Regions from separate parts of the Mesobacillus thioparans genome, predicted to be linked through region 2. Evidence: predicted binding sites of a transcription regulator. Region 2 holds the regulator's gene; the other holds the start of a gene.
What was found. The regulator LexA, encoded in region 2, represses DNA repair genes until DNA is damaged. The targets are predictions, from matches to a motif close to CGAACATATGTTCG.
Positions count from the first base shown of each region.

Region 1: addB (helicase-exonuclease AddAB subunit AddB) is a predicted target of LexA. The motif match lies at 6,476-6,489, and genes of this name have one in related genera.

Region 1 covers NZ_CBCSFH010000001.1:697,122-705,485, forward strand. Annotated here, with positions in the region: gene addA (helicase-exonuclease AddAB subunit AddA) at 1-2,692, opposite strand, end outside; gene addB (helicase-exonuclease AddAB subunit AddB) at 2,694-6,269, opposite strand; gene ACNAZ4_RS03560 (MFS transporter) at 6,622-7,782, shown strand; gene ACNAZ4_RS03565 (acyl-CoA synthetase) at 7,887-8,364, opposite strand, start outside.
Region 2 covers NZ_CBCSFH010000001.1:73,318-81,681, forward strand. Annotated here, with positions in the region: gene ACNAZ4_RS00460 (RNA polymerase sigma factor) at 1-204, opposite strand, end outside; gene tkt (transketolase) at 421-2,430, opposite strand; gene ACNAZ4_RS00470 (DUF896 domain-containing protein) at 2,757-2,990, opposite strand; gene ACNAZ4_RS00475 (YneB family resolvase-like protein) at 3,066-3,713, opposite strand; gene yneA (cell division suppressor protein YneA) at 3,739-4,053, opposite strand; gene lexA (transcriptional repressor LexA) at 4,207-4,830, shown strand; gene ACNAZ4_RS00490 (hypothetical protein) at 5,009-5,206, shown strand; gene ACNAZ4_RS00495 (ATP-dependent DNA helicase) at 5,257-7,179, opposite strand; gene ACNAZ4_RS00500 (hypothetical protein) at 7,339-7,872, shown strand; gene ACNAZ4_RS00505 (GNAT family N-acetyltransferase) at 7,859-8,364, shown strand, end outside.

The DNA of each region.
Region 1 (8,364 bases), 620 kb from region 2:
TTTCCTTCGCACGAGTCAAAGCAACATAAAGGACGCGCATCTCCTCGGCAAGCATTTCCATTTTCTGCTTCCGTTTGAATGCCAGCTGCGGCAGGGATGGAAACGAAATTCGTTTCTCAGGATTGATGTACTTTGCCGCGAAGCCGAATTCCTTATCGAGCATGTAGAATTTCTTCAAGTCCATTGTATTGAAATTCCGGGCAAGCCCTGCGACGAAAACGACTGGGAATTCCAGTCCTTTGCTGCTGTGGATCGTCATGATCCTGACGACATCCTCCTGTTCTCCCAGTGCCCTTGCTGCACCAAGATCATCGCCACGCTCCCTCATCCGTTCAATGAAGCGCAAAAAGCGGAACAAGCCTCGGAAGCTCGTTACTTCATATTGTCTTGCGCGATCATAAAGCGCTCTGAGATTCGCCTGGCGTTGTTTTCCGCCTGGCATCCCTCCTGCAAAGTCGAAGAACCTCGTTTCCCTGTATAATTGCCAGATTAAATCCGAAACAGATCCTTGTCTTGCGGATGTTCTCCATTTTTTCAAGCCTTCCAAGAAACGACTTGTCTTATCATGGAGGGCTTCATTTTCCATTGTCGGCTTCTGGATACAGAATGCAGTCAACGCCTCGTAGAACGAGCCTCTTTTCTGGCTGATCCTGATGACGGCCAGTTCCTCTTCATCCAGGCCTACAATCGGAGACCTCAGCACTGCAGCAAGCGGGATATCCTGATAAGGATTGTCGATTACTTTCAGCAAAGAAAGCATGACGGCAACCTCTGTCGCCTGGAAATAGCCGGTCGAAAGGTTTGCGTAGATCGGGATTCCCTGCTGCTTGAATTCCTCCATGATTTGAGGAGCCCAGGTCATGGAGCGAAGAAGGATGACGATATCGCGATAATTCACGGGCTTCGATGTTTTCGTTTTTGGATTATACACACCTCGGCGCTCTTCTACCATATCCTTGATATGCTTGGCCATCAGTCTTGCTTCGAGCTGGGACTGCTCAAGGTCCTCAGCTTCGAATTCAGTATCCGCAACATCATTCTCTTCTGAGGAATCAGAGTCTGATGAGGCGCCTTCTCCCTTATCAATCAGCAACAGCTCGACTGGGAAGGGATCCTCCTCAGGATAAGGAGCCCCTTTCTTCAATTCAGCATTATCATCGTAATGGATTTCGCCGACTTTCACACCCATGATCTGTTTGAATAAATAATTGGTGCCGTCCAGTACTTCGCTTCGGCTCCTGAAGTTCTTGGCGAGATCAATTTTCAAGCCGGTATCTTCGCCCTCAGCTGTGAACCTGTTGTACTTTCCGAGGAAAAGGTTTGGCTCAGCAAGACGAAATTTGTAAATCGACTGTTTAACGTCCCCGACCATGAACAGATTCCCTGCTGCTTCCCCTTCTGCCGTCACCAGCTGGAGGATGGCTTCCTGAACCATATTCGTGTCCTGGTATTCATCCACCAGCACTTCCTTGAATTTATTGCGGTAGGCCAGTGCAGCTTCTGAAGGCTGTGCAAGTGAACCACTTTCATCATTGCTTTTGGCAGTCAGTATCTCAAGGGTGTAATGCTCAAGGTCTGAAAAATCCACGAGGCCGCGCTCCTGCTTCACTTCTCCAAACCTGCGCGAGAATTCTTTTACGAGGTCGATCAGCACGGCGATCAGCGGCTTCATTTCCTGCATATCCTTCAGGAAGCTTTCTGGCTTCCTGGAAAAGAGTTCATTTCTTAAATCCTGGACAATTTTCTTTGCCCGGTCCCGGAGCTTGGCCGCCTTATCGACGAGATCCTTATTGTAATCATCGCCGCGGCATGTCTTTGCCCTGCCGAAATTGGCAAGCTGGATTGCTTCAAACATCTCTCCCCACGATTGTTCACCGGCAGCCAGCAATGTATCGATCACATGAAGGTCTTCTGTAAAATTGACAGACCTTGGTGCCGGTCCGCCTGGCATCCTGGAGATGTCCAGCGCTTTTTCAAGAAGCTGTTTCGCTCCCTGAAGCTGAAGCTCGATATCTGAGATCAACACCTTCATGAACGGCAGATCCTCTATCGCAGCGCTGCTTGCTGCGTCGTACATGGAAACGATGGAATCAAGATAATCATCGGGAGAAGGATTGGACCTGGCAAAGTCAAACAAGTCAGCGATAATATCCTTCAAGCCTTCATCGCTGCGGTCATTCGTGAACGCATCCACCAGATTGAAAAATGGCTGATTATCCGCCTTTCCGTATTCTTCTTCAAAAAGATCCTCAATCACTTCGTCCCGCAAAAGCTGACCCTCGGTTTCGTCTGCGATCCTGAAGCCTGGGTCGACATCGATCAGATAGTAATATTTCCTGATGACTTCAAGGCAAAAGGAATGGAGCGTTGAAATCGACGCTCGATTCAACAGGCTCAGCTGCTTTTTCAGATGTATTGAATCAGGGCTGCTGTCGATTGCTTTTTCGAGTGCTTCACCAATCCTGTGGCGCATTTCAGCCGCAGATGCATTTGTGAACGTTACGACCAGCAGCTCATCGACGTCAATCGGATTGTTCTCTGAAGTGATTTTCCTGATGATCCGCTCGACCAGGACTGCCGTTTTACCGGATCCGGCCGCAGCAGCGACAAGGATATCCTTTCCTGAGGCCATGATCGCCTTCCACTGATCTTCCGTCCACGTCGCGCCTTCCGGTACTGGCGGTATATTCATTTTAGCCAAGGTCTTCTTCCTCCTCTCCAATTTCTGACAGAATGTCCAGCTTCTTGATCTTCTCAAGTCTGACAGAGTCGATTGCCAGCCCATCGTCTGCCTTCAGGCTTTCATCTTTTCTCAGTTCCTGAAGCAGGTCTTCCTTTTTAATGACTGGAAGCTTCCTGAAGTCATTCGATTCAACTGCCTGGTCAAACTGGCATACCGGCTTGAACGAACAGAATGTACAAGGTGCCCGGTCCTTGAGTTTGTAAGGAGCAACATCAACGATCCCGCTGACAATCCTGTTGCCGGTCTCCACATACTTATGGCGCACAAATTGGCGTAAATGGTCAAAATCCTCACGGCTGGCAACCTTCGAGCTCTTCAGCAGACTGCCATCCTTTTTAAAACCTGCTGAGATAATCTGTGAACTGCCCGTATCTAGCCCATTGTCCATCATCCGAATGACATTTTCATCGCTCAGCAGCAATCCGTTCATTTTAAACCGTTTGAGGATTTCTTCTTCTATTTCATCGAGTGTCAGCATTTTCGAAGCATTGACGATCGGGTTGTGCACATGGAAATAGAGTACACCTGCAGGGTCGGCCTGTTTCCCGACAAGCAATGGTGAATGGGTGATAATGATATCCAGGTAGGTGAGCATCTGTAGTGCCACCCCGTAATAAACCTCTGTCAGATTGACATCCTTTACGCTTGATTTGTAATCAATCACCCTCAGGTATACACCCTGGCCGTCCTCTGCTTTATCGACACGGTCAATCCGGCCCATCAGCTCCATCTTCGTGCCGTTTTTTAACGAGAAGCCGAGCGGAGGCAGTTTTCCCTGGCGGCCGAAGCCGAGTTCCAGACCGACTGGCGAGAATCCGCTGACCTTTGCATGCTCACTCAAAACAAGCGATGCGCGGCTGATGATATTCTGAAGTTTTTGCCTGATATAATGATGCCTGTTCGAGCTCAGCAAGATTTCATTCTGCAGTTTTGGAGCAAGCTTTTGCACAGCATCCCTTGCCAATTCTTCAGCCTGTGCCCTTGTAAGCTGGGCCCAGCTAAGGTTCTGCTCCATCACCGTCTCGGCGATTTCCTTCAATGCTGCGTGGAAAAGATCGCCGATATCCGGAGCTTCAAGCCGGAATATCTGTCGGTCACGCAGCTTCAGGCCATGCTGGACATAATGCGAGAATGGACAGCTGTTGAACAGCTCCATCCTGGAGACACTGGCTTGGATTTCATCGCCATACAATTCTTTCGTGACGGATTCCGGCAGCTGCTTCGTATTGTTTTCATAAAACAAGCTGGAAAGAACCTTCCGGGCCGTATCTGCCCAGCGGCTGTTCTTCATATAATAATCGTACACATCCCACCAGAAATCATAGACAGGGTAATTCCGCTTCTTCAACTGAAGCTGCGCTGTCAGGTAGGATAAGGCAATATTTTCGCCGGCAGCATATTCAAGCTGCTCTGCTTCCGGCATTTCCGATGGATCTGGCAGGAAGAAATGCGTCTGATGCCCTGGGAACAAATCCGAAATCCGCTTGATGAAGGAAGAAGGCATTAGCGCTTTCCCCTCTTCATTGGCAATCGGATAGCTGATATAAAGCTGCTCAGAAGGCGTCACAAAAGCCTTATATGCCGTAAAACTCTCATCCAGCAGCTTTGTACGGCTGCTTGGAGCAAGCTTCAGGCCTTTTGATTGCAAAAGCTCACGGTCGTCATCCGCAAATATCCCTTCCTCGGTCATCTTCGCAGGAAGAACCCCTTCGTTCACGCCAATGACAAAAGCAACCTTCACATCGGCAAGCCTTGTTTTCTCTATGTCGGCAACCAGTACCTGATCGATCGCCGGAGGAATCAGCGAAAACCTGAGTGACTCAAAGCCAGCATCAAGGATTGAAACGAACTGCTTCGGTGCCACCTTGCTGTCTCCCAACATTTCGACGAACTGGTCAAGAAGATTGATCACGGCATTCCAGGCTTGCTCATTCTCCCTTGCCTCAATCAGCCTTCCTTCCTGCTCGGCCGAGAGTCTCCATGCTTCGAGCTTTGCAGGAATATCCAGCTCCTCCAGGAAGAGATAGACCGCTTCAGAAAGCTTTCTTCCCGTGTCCGCCCGTTTCAGGCGGCGTGCCATCCGCAGAAGCGGAGCAGTGATTAACTGCTTCAGGTCATTCAGTTCCTGTTCAGTCTGCTTCTCTGCATCCGTCTGGGCCACACTGTCATACTCGAGCCCGCGGATTCTCCGGTATTTCCAGTGATCCTTTTTCGTCCATTTATCTCCCTGGATCCCATATGCAAGCACATAATTCTCCAGGACGTCCATCTGTTCACGCATCCTGTTCAGGTCCGCACCCTCAGGGAACAGCAAATCTGTCTTTACGGCGCGGAAAATCGGCTCATATCGCCAGTTCCCAAGGACCGTCTCCAGGCTTGAACGGACAAGCTCGACCAATGGATGGTGAAGCATATTCCGTTTCTGGTCGATAAAGAATGGAAGTCCGTAGTCTTCGAAAATCGTTTCCAGCACTTCACGGTATTCACTGCCTCGCATCAAAACCGCGATATCACGGTAGCGGTAGCCATCTTCCCTTGCCAGGCCAATTATTTTCCGGGCAACCCCTTCTAGCTCGGCACGTCTATTGGCTGCCTGTGCGATATGGATCGACGCCTCGCCTGAATACGGAACAGCCGGCCTTGAATCGAATTCCCTTTCAAGATGCTTCAGGGATTCATCCTGCCAGCGCCGCTGTTCAGACAGCACGACATTTTCTTCTTGCTCATAGCCTTTTGTCCGGATCATGTCATAGAGTGTCTGGCAGGTCTCGCCTGTCAGCCTGAATAAATGAAGCTCGTCAGGCTGTTCATGCCTGAAATCCCTGTCAACCGGCAGTGCAATCGTCACTCTTTTGGATGTGGCAATCAGCTGATCAATGATCATCAGTTCAAGCGGTGTGAAGCTGTAAAAACCGTCAATGTATACTTCCGCATTTTTCAAATATTCAGAAGCTGGGATTTTTTCGGCAAGCAGCTTGAAATAATCCTCGGAATCTATATATTTACCAAACAACTCATCCTCGAACTGTCTATATACAAGCTCCAGGTCGTGGACCTTATCCGTTAACGCCTGGTTGCCCCCCGAGCCTTCTGCCATTTTGCCGGCAAGCTCTTCCGGGTTGATCGCATAGCGTTTGAACTCGATCAGCATTTGCTCCATCTGCTGGATAAACCCATTTTTATCTGCGGCCTTCTGGAAAATCTTCAGGTCCTCTTTCTTGTCTTCAATGATTTTGCGGATCATCATGCTGATCCCGACGCTGTCCAAATGCTGGCGTGTGTAGCCTCCCGTCTCTTGAAGCACCCTCCATGCCAGGCGCGGAAAGCTGAATACCTGCGCCCTTATCATTCCCCCAAGGTCTGGGTCGGTGGATAATCTGTATTCTGACAGGAAAGACATTTGTTCCGGAACAAGATAGACAACCGGATCCCCCTGAGGGTCCGAAACCAGCCTGTCCTTCATTTCCTTCATGATCAGCTCGGTTTTCCCGCTCCCCGAGCGCCCCAGTACTAAACGTACAGACATCTGACTTCCCCTTTCTTCTAGTAAAATAACAACCTTCAATGCTTAACTTAATTGTTTTCACGACGTGCACGGTGCCTGTTTCTTATTCGCAGGGCCACAGGAGCCATCGTTGATCCAATTACAATGTTCAAAAAGCAATCATCTATGAAATCATCAACCTGCTAAAATCGAAAAAGGCGCTTCTCTCCCATGCGCCTTTTTTCTGCCAAACAATTGTTCTATATGTATACCATTATACCTTTTTTACAGACTGATTTGAAAGCAAAGAGCCCGTTAATTTTTGCCACTTCCCAGGTGTAAATGAACAACCTTCATCGGACTGGGCTGCTGCATATATTGTAGGTGGCAGGTGATGAAAATGAAATCGTTAAGCTTTTTTTATAAAGCTTCCATCCTACTGACGCTGTGCGCTATCATGGTTGCCAGCAATATCTACACACTGATACCCGTTTATTCAGTGCTATCGAATAGCCTTGGAATACCTGAATCGCATGTTGTCCTCGCAGGCGGGCTGTTCACCTTTCTTTATGCCTGTGGCCTGCTCTCGTTCGGTCCGGTATCGGATTATACAGGCCGGAGAAAAATCCTCGTGTTCGGTTTGCTGGCCTCGGCTATAGCTACATGTGCTGTCGGCTTTTCTGCCGGTTCCATCAGCCTGTGGTTCACCCGTTCTCTGCAGGGGTTGACTCTGGCTACTTTTGCTTCGGTTGCATTTGCCTATTCATATGACCTATTCACTGCACGGCAAAGAACCATCCTTGTGGTCCTGATCAACACTGGCTTTTTAATTGCCGGCATCTTCGGCCAGGTCGCCAGCGCCTTCCTGGCTGAACGTTTCTCCTGGAATGCCGTCTTCTATTTCTTTGCTGCCGTTTATTTAATTCTGTTTTCTTTCGCCTTTTTCCTGCTGAAAGAATCGTCACCACAGCCTGTCGAACCAAAACCGCTGGGGACGATATTTTTTCAATTATTAAAAGAGCCGCGGTTGATGAAGTGTTACATCATCACCTTTTCGCTCCTGTTTGCAATTATCGCTTTCTATGATGGTATAGGGCGTTTCTTTGCCGGACCTGCATCTGACCTGTTGCTGATCCGCCTCTTAGGATTGATCGGTGCGATCCTGTCACTATTCACCGGGTCATTGATGGACAGATGGGGTGCACTGAAGACACTGATGTTCGGCCTGGCAATCGGCTCCACAAGCGCGTTCATCCTGCTATTTCTGCACACGACCAGCGCACTGATCATTCTCTCCATCTTTTTTGTTTCATCCATCTCACTAGTCATCCCCACCGTCATTACACTGATTGGGTTCTACGGCAGCAGCCAGCGGGCGAAGGCACTGTCGCTCTATTCGTTCATCCTCCTGACCGGCGCAAGCCTCGCTCCCCCAGTCGCCGCTGTATTACCGTTTCAGGGTGTCATGCTGTTACTGTCGCTCTTGTTCCTCTTCAATATTATTTTATGTGTTTTTGTAAAAGAAAAAGCATTCCTGTCAGCGAATGCCGGCTGAAATGCTTTTGATTGGTCTCAGAAAGTTTGGTTTATACTTTTGCTTGGGTTCTCTGTCTAATAACTTGGAAAGTCTTTCGTTCAAAATAAAATTAATTGCCTTTTTCAGCTGACTGGCTTCTGTTTTTCACTGGCCATTTCCTTTAACTGCTTCTTGTCGATTTTCCCGACATGCGTTTTTGGCATCTGGGTGATGAAGTGGATTTGTTTCGGCACTTTAAAGCCAGCCAGCTTTTTTCGGCAATATTCCTTAATTTTCTCTCCGTTTAGCGCTGCTTCTGTTTCAAGGACGATGAACGCCGTCACGGCTTCACCCCATTTCTCATCGACCACACCTATTACCGCTGCTTCGCGGATGGAGGGATGTGAGCTTAGCCAGTGCTCGATTTCCAGGGGATAGACATTCTCTCCGCCTGTGATGATCATCTCCTTTTTCCTGCCGACGATATAGAAATAGCCTTCTTCATCCTGTCTGGCAAGATCGCCGGTGTGAAGCGATCCGTCCTTCCAGGTATTTTCGGTCGCACTGTCATTTTTCCAATAATACGAGAAGGCATGCTTGCCACGGATGGCCAATTCGCCG
Region 2 (8,364 bases):
GGTAAAATACATGATTTCCTTTCCGGCTATAATATTTCGATATGCTTCTAGCATTGCATTTTGGACGACTTCTTCTGCTTCTTCCTTTGACCGGACAATACTGTAACTTGTTTTATATGCTTTTTCAATCAGGGGATTCAATAACTCAGCGAAAGCAGATTCATCTCCAATCCTGATTCGCTGCATCAATTCTGACTGTTCCAAAAGCAGCACCTCCTTGTTTGTTTCTATTCTTTAGGCGATAACAATTCCTTTCTGGTTGCACAGAAACGAAAAATTTTATAATAGTTATGCTCTTGCGATCAAGCGTATTGATCGATATTAAGCCAAATTGATTTTAACATAAATCCTCACTAATAATTTCCAAATCAAAAAGAGCACGCAACCATTAATGGTTACGTGCTCTTTATCACGATAATTTTAGTTTTGTTCAATCAATGCTTTAACACGTGCAACTACATTGTTGACAGAGAATCCGTACTCTTCCATGATTTTTTCTCCTGGAGCAGAGGCACCAAAAGTATCGATCGCAAGTACTTCTCCCTCGTCACCAACATAACGGTGCCAGCCTAATGAAGATCCCATTTCGATTCCAAGGCGCTTCTTGACAGACTTTGGAATGACACTTTCTTTGTATTCCTTTGATTGCTGCTCGAAGCGATCCCATGCAGGCATGCTGACAACAGCAACATCTATTCCTTCTGAAGCAAGAGCTTCTTGTGCTTTTACAGCCAGACCAACTTCTGAACCTGCTGCAAGAAGAAGTGCATCTGCAGTTTCTTTTCCAGCTGGAGAAATGACATAAGCACCTTTTGATACGCCTTCGTATGCATTCTTGTCCGTATTCTTGATTGTCGGCAAGTTTTGGCGAGTCAGCACTAGAGCTGTAGGATTCTTAGTCGATTCAATTGCCAGCTTCCATGCTGCTGCTGTTTCGTTGCCATCTGCAGGACGAATTACAGACAGGTTTGGCATGGCGCGTAGTCCAGCAAGCTGTTCAACTGGTTCGTGGGTTGGACCATCTTCTCCTACGGCGATGCTGTCATGTGTGAACACATAGGTTACAGGCAAGCCCATTAACGCAGCAAGTCTGATTGCCGGCTTCAGGTAATCAGAGAATACGAAGAATGTTCCGCCAAACACCTTCAAGCCGCCGTGGAGTGCCATACCGTTCATAGCTGCTCCCATTGCGAATTCACGTACGCCGAACCAGATGTTGCGGCCTTCGAATGAACCTGGGAAGAAGTCACCTGTTCCCTTGATCATCGTTTTGTTTGATCCAGCAAGGTCAGCAGATCCTCCGATCAAGTAAGGAAGGTTTTTCGCAATGCCGTTAAGTGCTTCACCAGAAGATGCACGGCTAGCAAGGCTCTTGCCTTCTTCGTATACAGGAATGTCTTTATCCCATCCTTCTACTAACTCACCCTTCATGGCTTTTTCAAGCTGGGCACCTAGTTCTGGATACTCACTCTTATATTGAGTGAATTGTTCATTCCATGCTTGTTCTGTTTGTTCACCTTTTTCAGCGATTTGCTGTTTAAAGTGATCATAAACTTCACTTGGTACATGGAAGTCCTCTTCAAAAGTCCACTTGTAAGCTTCCTTAGTCAGCTTCAATTCATCTGCGCCAAGCGGAGCTCCGTGAACATCTGATTTACCAGATAGGTTCGGTGATCCATATCCAATGACGGTCTTAACTTCAATCATGGTCGGACGGTCTGAATCAGTTTTCGCTTCCTCGATCGCTCTTGCGATTTCTTCCAGGTTGTTGCCATCTTCAACGCGGATATATTGCCATCCATACGCCTTGAAACGTCCTTCAATGCTTTCGGAGAATGACTTATTAAGGTCGCCATCAAGTGATATATCATTTGAATCGTAAAGGACAATCATCTTGCCCAATTTCAGGTGAGCTGCAAGGGAAGCTGCTTCAGCTGAAACACCTTCCATTAGATCGCCATCACCGCAAATGGTATATGTATAGTGATCAACGATAGTATAGTTATCTTTGTTATAGGCAGAAGCAAGGTGACGTTCAGCCATTGCCATACCTACTGCCATGGCAATTCCCTGGCCAAGCGGTCCAGTTGTTGCATCTACACCGGCAGTGTGTCCAAACTCAGGGTGTCCTGGTGTCTTGCTTCCCCACTGACGGAATTGCTTAATATCTTCCATGGATAAATCATAACCTGCCAGGTGCAGTAAGCTGTAAAGCAGCATAGAACCATGGCCGGCAGACAAGACAAAACGGTCTCGGTTGAACCATTCAGGATTCTTAGGGTTGATGTTCATGTATCGCGTCCATAATGTGTAAGCCATCGGTGCAGCCCCCATCGGCATGCCTGGGTGGCCTGAATTCGCTTTTTCAATCGCATCAATCGATAACGTACGAATGGAATCAATTGAAAGCATATCAATTTCTTTAAACATTAAATACATCCTTTCTATAGGTACTGGCTACATCCTTAATATTATAGCGAGAGAAATTATTATACAACAAATTATGCCTGAAGGAGACAGAAAAGGCCGTATTGTTATTTATTTTGACACATACTAGCTGTAGTTATGTAATTGATCAGTCCTGAAGAAGACAGAAGACAGTTTGCGACTTATAAGCTAAGGGACATTATTATCTATAACATTGCTGATTTTCCACTTCAGCCATCGCATAAAACATCCGATTTCAATTGTGCTCTCTCCAATGCTGCCAAAATAAAAATGGAATACATTCTCTCATGTATTCCAATCTGAATATATTAATGAAGTTTATTCTTCATTTTTTCTTCTTTTAATTTTTCAGGTGTTACATCATTGCCCTCTGGATCGACAATGGTAACTCCCTTGAGCGTATTAAGCATAGAAGAACGGAATGATTGGAGATATTCTGCGCGAAGCTTCGTCTGTTCCTTTGCTTCTTCTTCAGTCAGCTTCGATGTTTTTGCTTTCCTCGCCAGCTCATTGATTCTAGCAATTTTATCACTTGATAGCATTGTAAATCTCCTTTGTAAAAAAGTACGTCAAATGATATCTTACTAAATTTTTTTGAGTTTTACAAGAAAGGAGCCTCATTCCTCATTTGTCTCGATATACTCAAGATATCTTCGATTGACTGTCGCCTTGGAAACATTGTAGCCGAATCCTTTAAGAGTCGCGGCAATTTCAGCAAAAGTAAGTCCATTATTCCGCAGCCTGACAATTTCCGCAATCGGCATGTCTTTTCTATCCCTGCCGGAATGTTCACCCTGGTTTTTGAGATTGCGCTGAGGCTTGTAACCATGGTCGACCGCACGTTTCATTCCGCGTTTGATTTTTATGTTATGGATCTTCCTCTGATACTCTTCCACCATGCTGACAATCTGGAGTACCATGGAATCCGATTCAGATAGTTGAAGTTCCCCACTGTGGGAGATGCTGTATAACTTAACGTTCTCCTTGAGAATGCAGTGAAGGATCGCAACCTTTGCATTTCCTCTTCCAAGCCTGGTCTCATCCTGAATCAATACGGCATTGACCGACTTGTCCTTGATCAACTCCAGAAGTTCGAGGATCCCGTCCCTTTCAAGGTCATACCCACTGGCTTGTTCCTTAATGATACTCATCACTTCGAATCCACAGTCTTCTGCAAGACGGAGTAATTCTTCCTCCTGCCTGGCAAGCGATGTTTCCTGTGTTTCCTTCGTAGTACTTACCCGGCAATAAATAATCGCTTTCATGCTGTCACCTTATTCTATGTACAAATTATCTTTCTGCTCCGGCAATCTGAGTAGGTTCCACATATTCATCTCTTACCGGGATGACAAGTTCATCTCCTGGAAAGACCCGTTCGCCTACGATCCCATTTTCTTTTTCTACCCAGCTCACGAATTCATTTTTTGACAAATGATGTTCACTGGCATATGTCTCAGCGATCTCCCACAGTGATTGTCCTTCTTCTATAGTAACAGTTATGTATGCTTCCTCGTTATTTAAATGTGCTTTTGCCACGAGTGAAAAAATCACGCTGACAGCAAGAAGGATCAAGGCGTAAGAATAGTTATCCCATATTTTTTTCATGTCCGACACTCCTTAACGAATATATGTTCGCTTATTTGATTTTATTATAATACGAACATTTGTTTCGTGTCAACTTGAAATTCGAACTTATGTTTGTATCTGTGGGATAGACATGGTATAATTAGGACAAGAAAATATACGAGGTGCGTGAAAATGACAAAGTTATCAAAGCGGCAACAAGATATATTTGAATTCATTAAAGGTGAAGTCAAGAAAAAAGGATATCCGCCATCCGTACGCGAAATCGGTGAAGCAGTTGGACTGGCATCAAGTTCTACTGTACACGGCCACCTTGCAAGGCTCGAAAGCAAAGGGCTGATCCGACGGGACCCTACAAAACCGCGCGCAATTGAAATTCTGGAAATTGAAGATGAAACCCGTATCCCTAAATATAATGTTATCAACGTGCCTGTTGTCGGTAAAGTTACAGCCGGTATGCCAATAACGGCAATCGAGAATGTAGAAGAATACTTCCCTCTACCAGACCGTCTGGTTCCTCATGATGAGCAGGTTTTCATGCTGGAAATCATGGGTGACAGTATGATTGAAGCTGGGATCCTTGATGGGGACTACGTAATCGTCAAGCAGCAAAAGACAGCCAATAATGGAGATATCGTAGTAGCAATGACAGAGGATGACGAAGCTACTGTCAAACGTTTCTTCAAGGAGAAGGACTATTTCAGGCTCCAGCCGGAAAATTCCTCAATGGAACCGATCATCCTTCGTAATGTATCGATTCTTGGTAAAGTCATCGGTGTCTACCGTCATATGCACTAAAAAGCAAGCGGGCTCCGCTTGCTTTTTTTCGTTCTATTAAACTTTCATTCTTTAAATGATTCTATGAGAAGAGCACATTCGCCATCAAAAATAGATACAAGCCCGGACAACTTGTCCCTTTTCCGAATAAGATATCGTGTAAGCAAACATTTCTTTTTGGAAAGGAGTTGAGTCTCGAATGGGAAACAACCGGAATAACAACGACGTCGCAGGAGTTTTCTTTCCTAACCGCAACAATAACCAGGTAAGGGCGACTGTTGATTTTGATGACCTCTGCCGTGCTGTCCGTCGATGCATCATCAATGATTTGGTTGCTGGTGCACAAGATGAGAATGATCGCGGCCGCGATCATAGAAAATGCGGATGCAGAAACTAATTTTTCTCAAAAAATCCCGAAAGGCTTAGACCTTTCGGGATTTTTTTATCTTAATGGATTTCTTTTACAGGTAGCACTCCTGTTATTTCTTTCATGAATTCTGCTTTTTGTGCGCCGGTAATCCACAAGTGCACGACACCTTGATCCTGGCTGCTTCTGATCAGCCGGCCTATACCCTGTCTTAATCGAAGCAGCATGTATGGAACGTCAACTTCTGCTGCAGGGTTGGCCGCATGCTTCCGTTTTGCCTGGAAGACCGGGTCATGAGGCGGGAATGGCAATGAAGCGATAATAACCTGTTTCAAAGATTCACCTGGAACATCAAGACCTTCCCATAGACTGTATGAGCAAAGTACAGAGCTGGTGACATTCTGGAAGTCTTTTACGGTTTCACTGATTTCGCGGTCGCCTTCAAACAGGATGGCAAAATTCCATTCCTGTTGATCGGACCATATTCTGAACCTTTCCATTTCCTGCATGGAAGAAAACAAAACCAGGGAACTTCCATTGGAAGTTCGCAAATCCGTACCTATCTGCTCCCACTTTTGATTTTCGTCATCCCTGATATGTGCTCTAATTTCCATTTGCTCTTCATAATCAAATGGTGAAGCTACCGTGAAAGAAGAATATTTTTCAATCCCAAGACTCCTGGCTATATAGTTGAAGTCCCCTGCCTGGGATAGAGTTGCTGATGAGAACACAAAAGGGATATTTTGTGCAAAAACTTCTTTTTTCAAGATGTCCTCTACCAGGCGAGGCATGATCACGAGTGAAGATTGGACTTCATTCTCTTCAAGCCAGAAAATCCCTTCATCATTCTTCAGGAAAATCGATAGACCATACGCGAAAAACTCGAGGTATTCTTCCATGATTTTCAAGTGGTATTCATCAATCAGGAACATTTCTGCGTCAAATACCAGCTGGTCCATTAATTCGCTGACCTTCTTTTCCAAAGTTTCAGCTGTTTTCCTGATCGCAGGATGCTTAGCAACTTCTTTCCGATTCGAACCCTCAACAGCAGTCGAGTTCTCAACCAGCAGGTCGAACCATGAATCATGCAGCTCTATAATATCCTCGATTAGATAAAGAGATTCCTCCCGGACATCCTGGTGCATATAACCTGTTAACACAGTCGTCAGAGTTTGCGAATTAAATCTGTAAGTCAGTCCTTTTTGTGCTGCGAATTCAAGCAAATGGCCTTCATCGAATATGACGGTACTTGCTTCTGGCAGCAATGGCATCTGGCCCTCTCTTTTGCGTGATTCTTTTGTCCAGACATGTTCCATGTAAAAATCATGCGAGCAAATAATCAAGTCTCCGGCATGTCGATAGTAATCACGATTCAATGTTTGTCCACAGCGATGGCGCCAGCTGCACGTCGAACATTGCTGGAGCGGATCCCAGGCCATCTGGGACCATTTTTCATTCGTGACCCATGGATATTCCTTCCGGTCACCATAACGGCTGAACGAATTCATTGAAATGCCTTCATCAAAAATAAAGTCAGGCAGCTGGTCATGGACATCAAGAACTTCCATGTCGTCAGAAGTGTTGGAAAGCTCATCAAGCTTCTTGACACATACATATTGCTCCCTTGCTTTTGCAAGCCTGACGTCCACCTTGAGTCCTAATGCCTGTTCGAGTTTCTCGATATCTCCGCCCTCTTTTACGAGCTGTTCAATCAGCGTTTCATCTGAGCAGGATACAATCGCAGGCTTCCCCATATAACGAGCATAGAGAATCGCGTAAATCAGGTATACGAAGGTCTTTCCTGTACCTACACCAGCTTCCGCAAACACAATTCCTTTGTTCTTAAAGGCCTGTTCCACCTGGAAAGCCATATAAATCTGTTCGTCGCGCAACTCATAGCCCTTTTCAGGCAAAATATCATAAAAAACATCACCAATGTAATCTCCTAATAAATCAAAGAATGTATCATTTTTAGTGATGGTAAATGGAAGGTTTTTTGTCATTCAGGTTCTCCTTGAAAATTGATTCTGGCTAAAAGCCAGCTTTAATCATAACAGAAAAAAGTGCTGTACGTGAAAGAATTCATTCTGGTAAAAATTCTAATTACTCTTTTGGAATTTTCTGCTATTATTATTTCAGACTGTATAGAAAGGAGTCGTCATATGAAATCTAAAAATTTTATGTACATGACCATATTCGTTCTCGCAGCATTGATCTTACTCAATCTTTATCAGTATAAAAGAATCTCTGACCTAGAAATACAGGCAGGATCTGATTTCCAGCGGAAAGTAAGGGACTCTATATTTCTACTGGAGAACGATGCTGTTCCGGCCACATGGATAAAGATCTTGAATGAAGAAGATGGCGAATTCACATTTGCCGTTCATCTCGGGGAACTGTCTAATCAGGGCAGACAGTACCATATGATGAATGGAAAGATCTCAACGTTAGGTACAATGTGGGATCAACTTGCTGACCATTATACGGACTTAGCAAAGAGTATAAAAAATGGCAGGGAATACACACAAATTGAAGACCAAATCAACAAAGATAGAGAATTTCTAGTTAGGTTGTTAAATGATATCGACTCAATATCAGGTGAAAATGAAAAGCTTTATTACAGGGAGTTTTCTGATTCAGAATCCAAAACTTCTAATATGGTGTGGAGGGAGTATAAAAAATATGAAAAGCGTTGATTATATTATTCGCCCGGAAGACATTCACGATATCCATGGTATCAGCGTTCTAAATCGAGCGGCTTTTGAAAATGGTGAAAATGAAGCCCGTTTGGTTGAACTGATCAGGGATTCTGAACATTTCATTCCAGCCTTAAGCCTGGTAGCTGTTGATGAGAAAGGCGAGATCATCGGACATATTCTTTTCAGCGTAATCAGCCTTGTTACTAACCAAGGTGTGATTCCAACTATGAGTCTCGCTCCAATGGCCGTGAAGCCAGAATATCAAAATAGCGGAATCGGTTCAGCACTCGTCACGGAAGGCCTGAAAAAATGCAAGTCTTTAGGATATCAGCATGTATTTGTACTGGGCCATCCTAACTTTTACCCTAAATTCGGGTTTCAGCCCTCGAAAAATTTCGGTATCCAAGCTCCCTTCCCTGTACCAGATGAAGTGTTCATGGCAATCGAGCTTGAGTATGGCTCATTGAATGGATTGGAAGGTAAAATCGA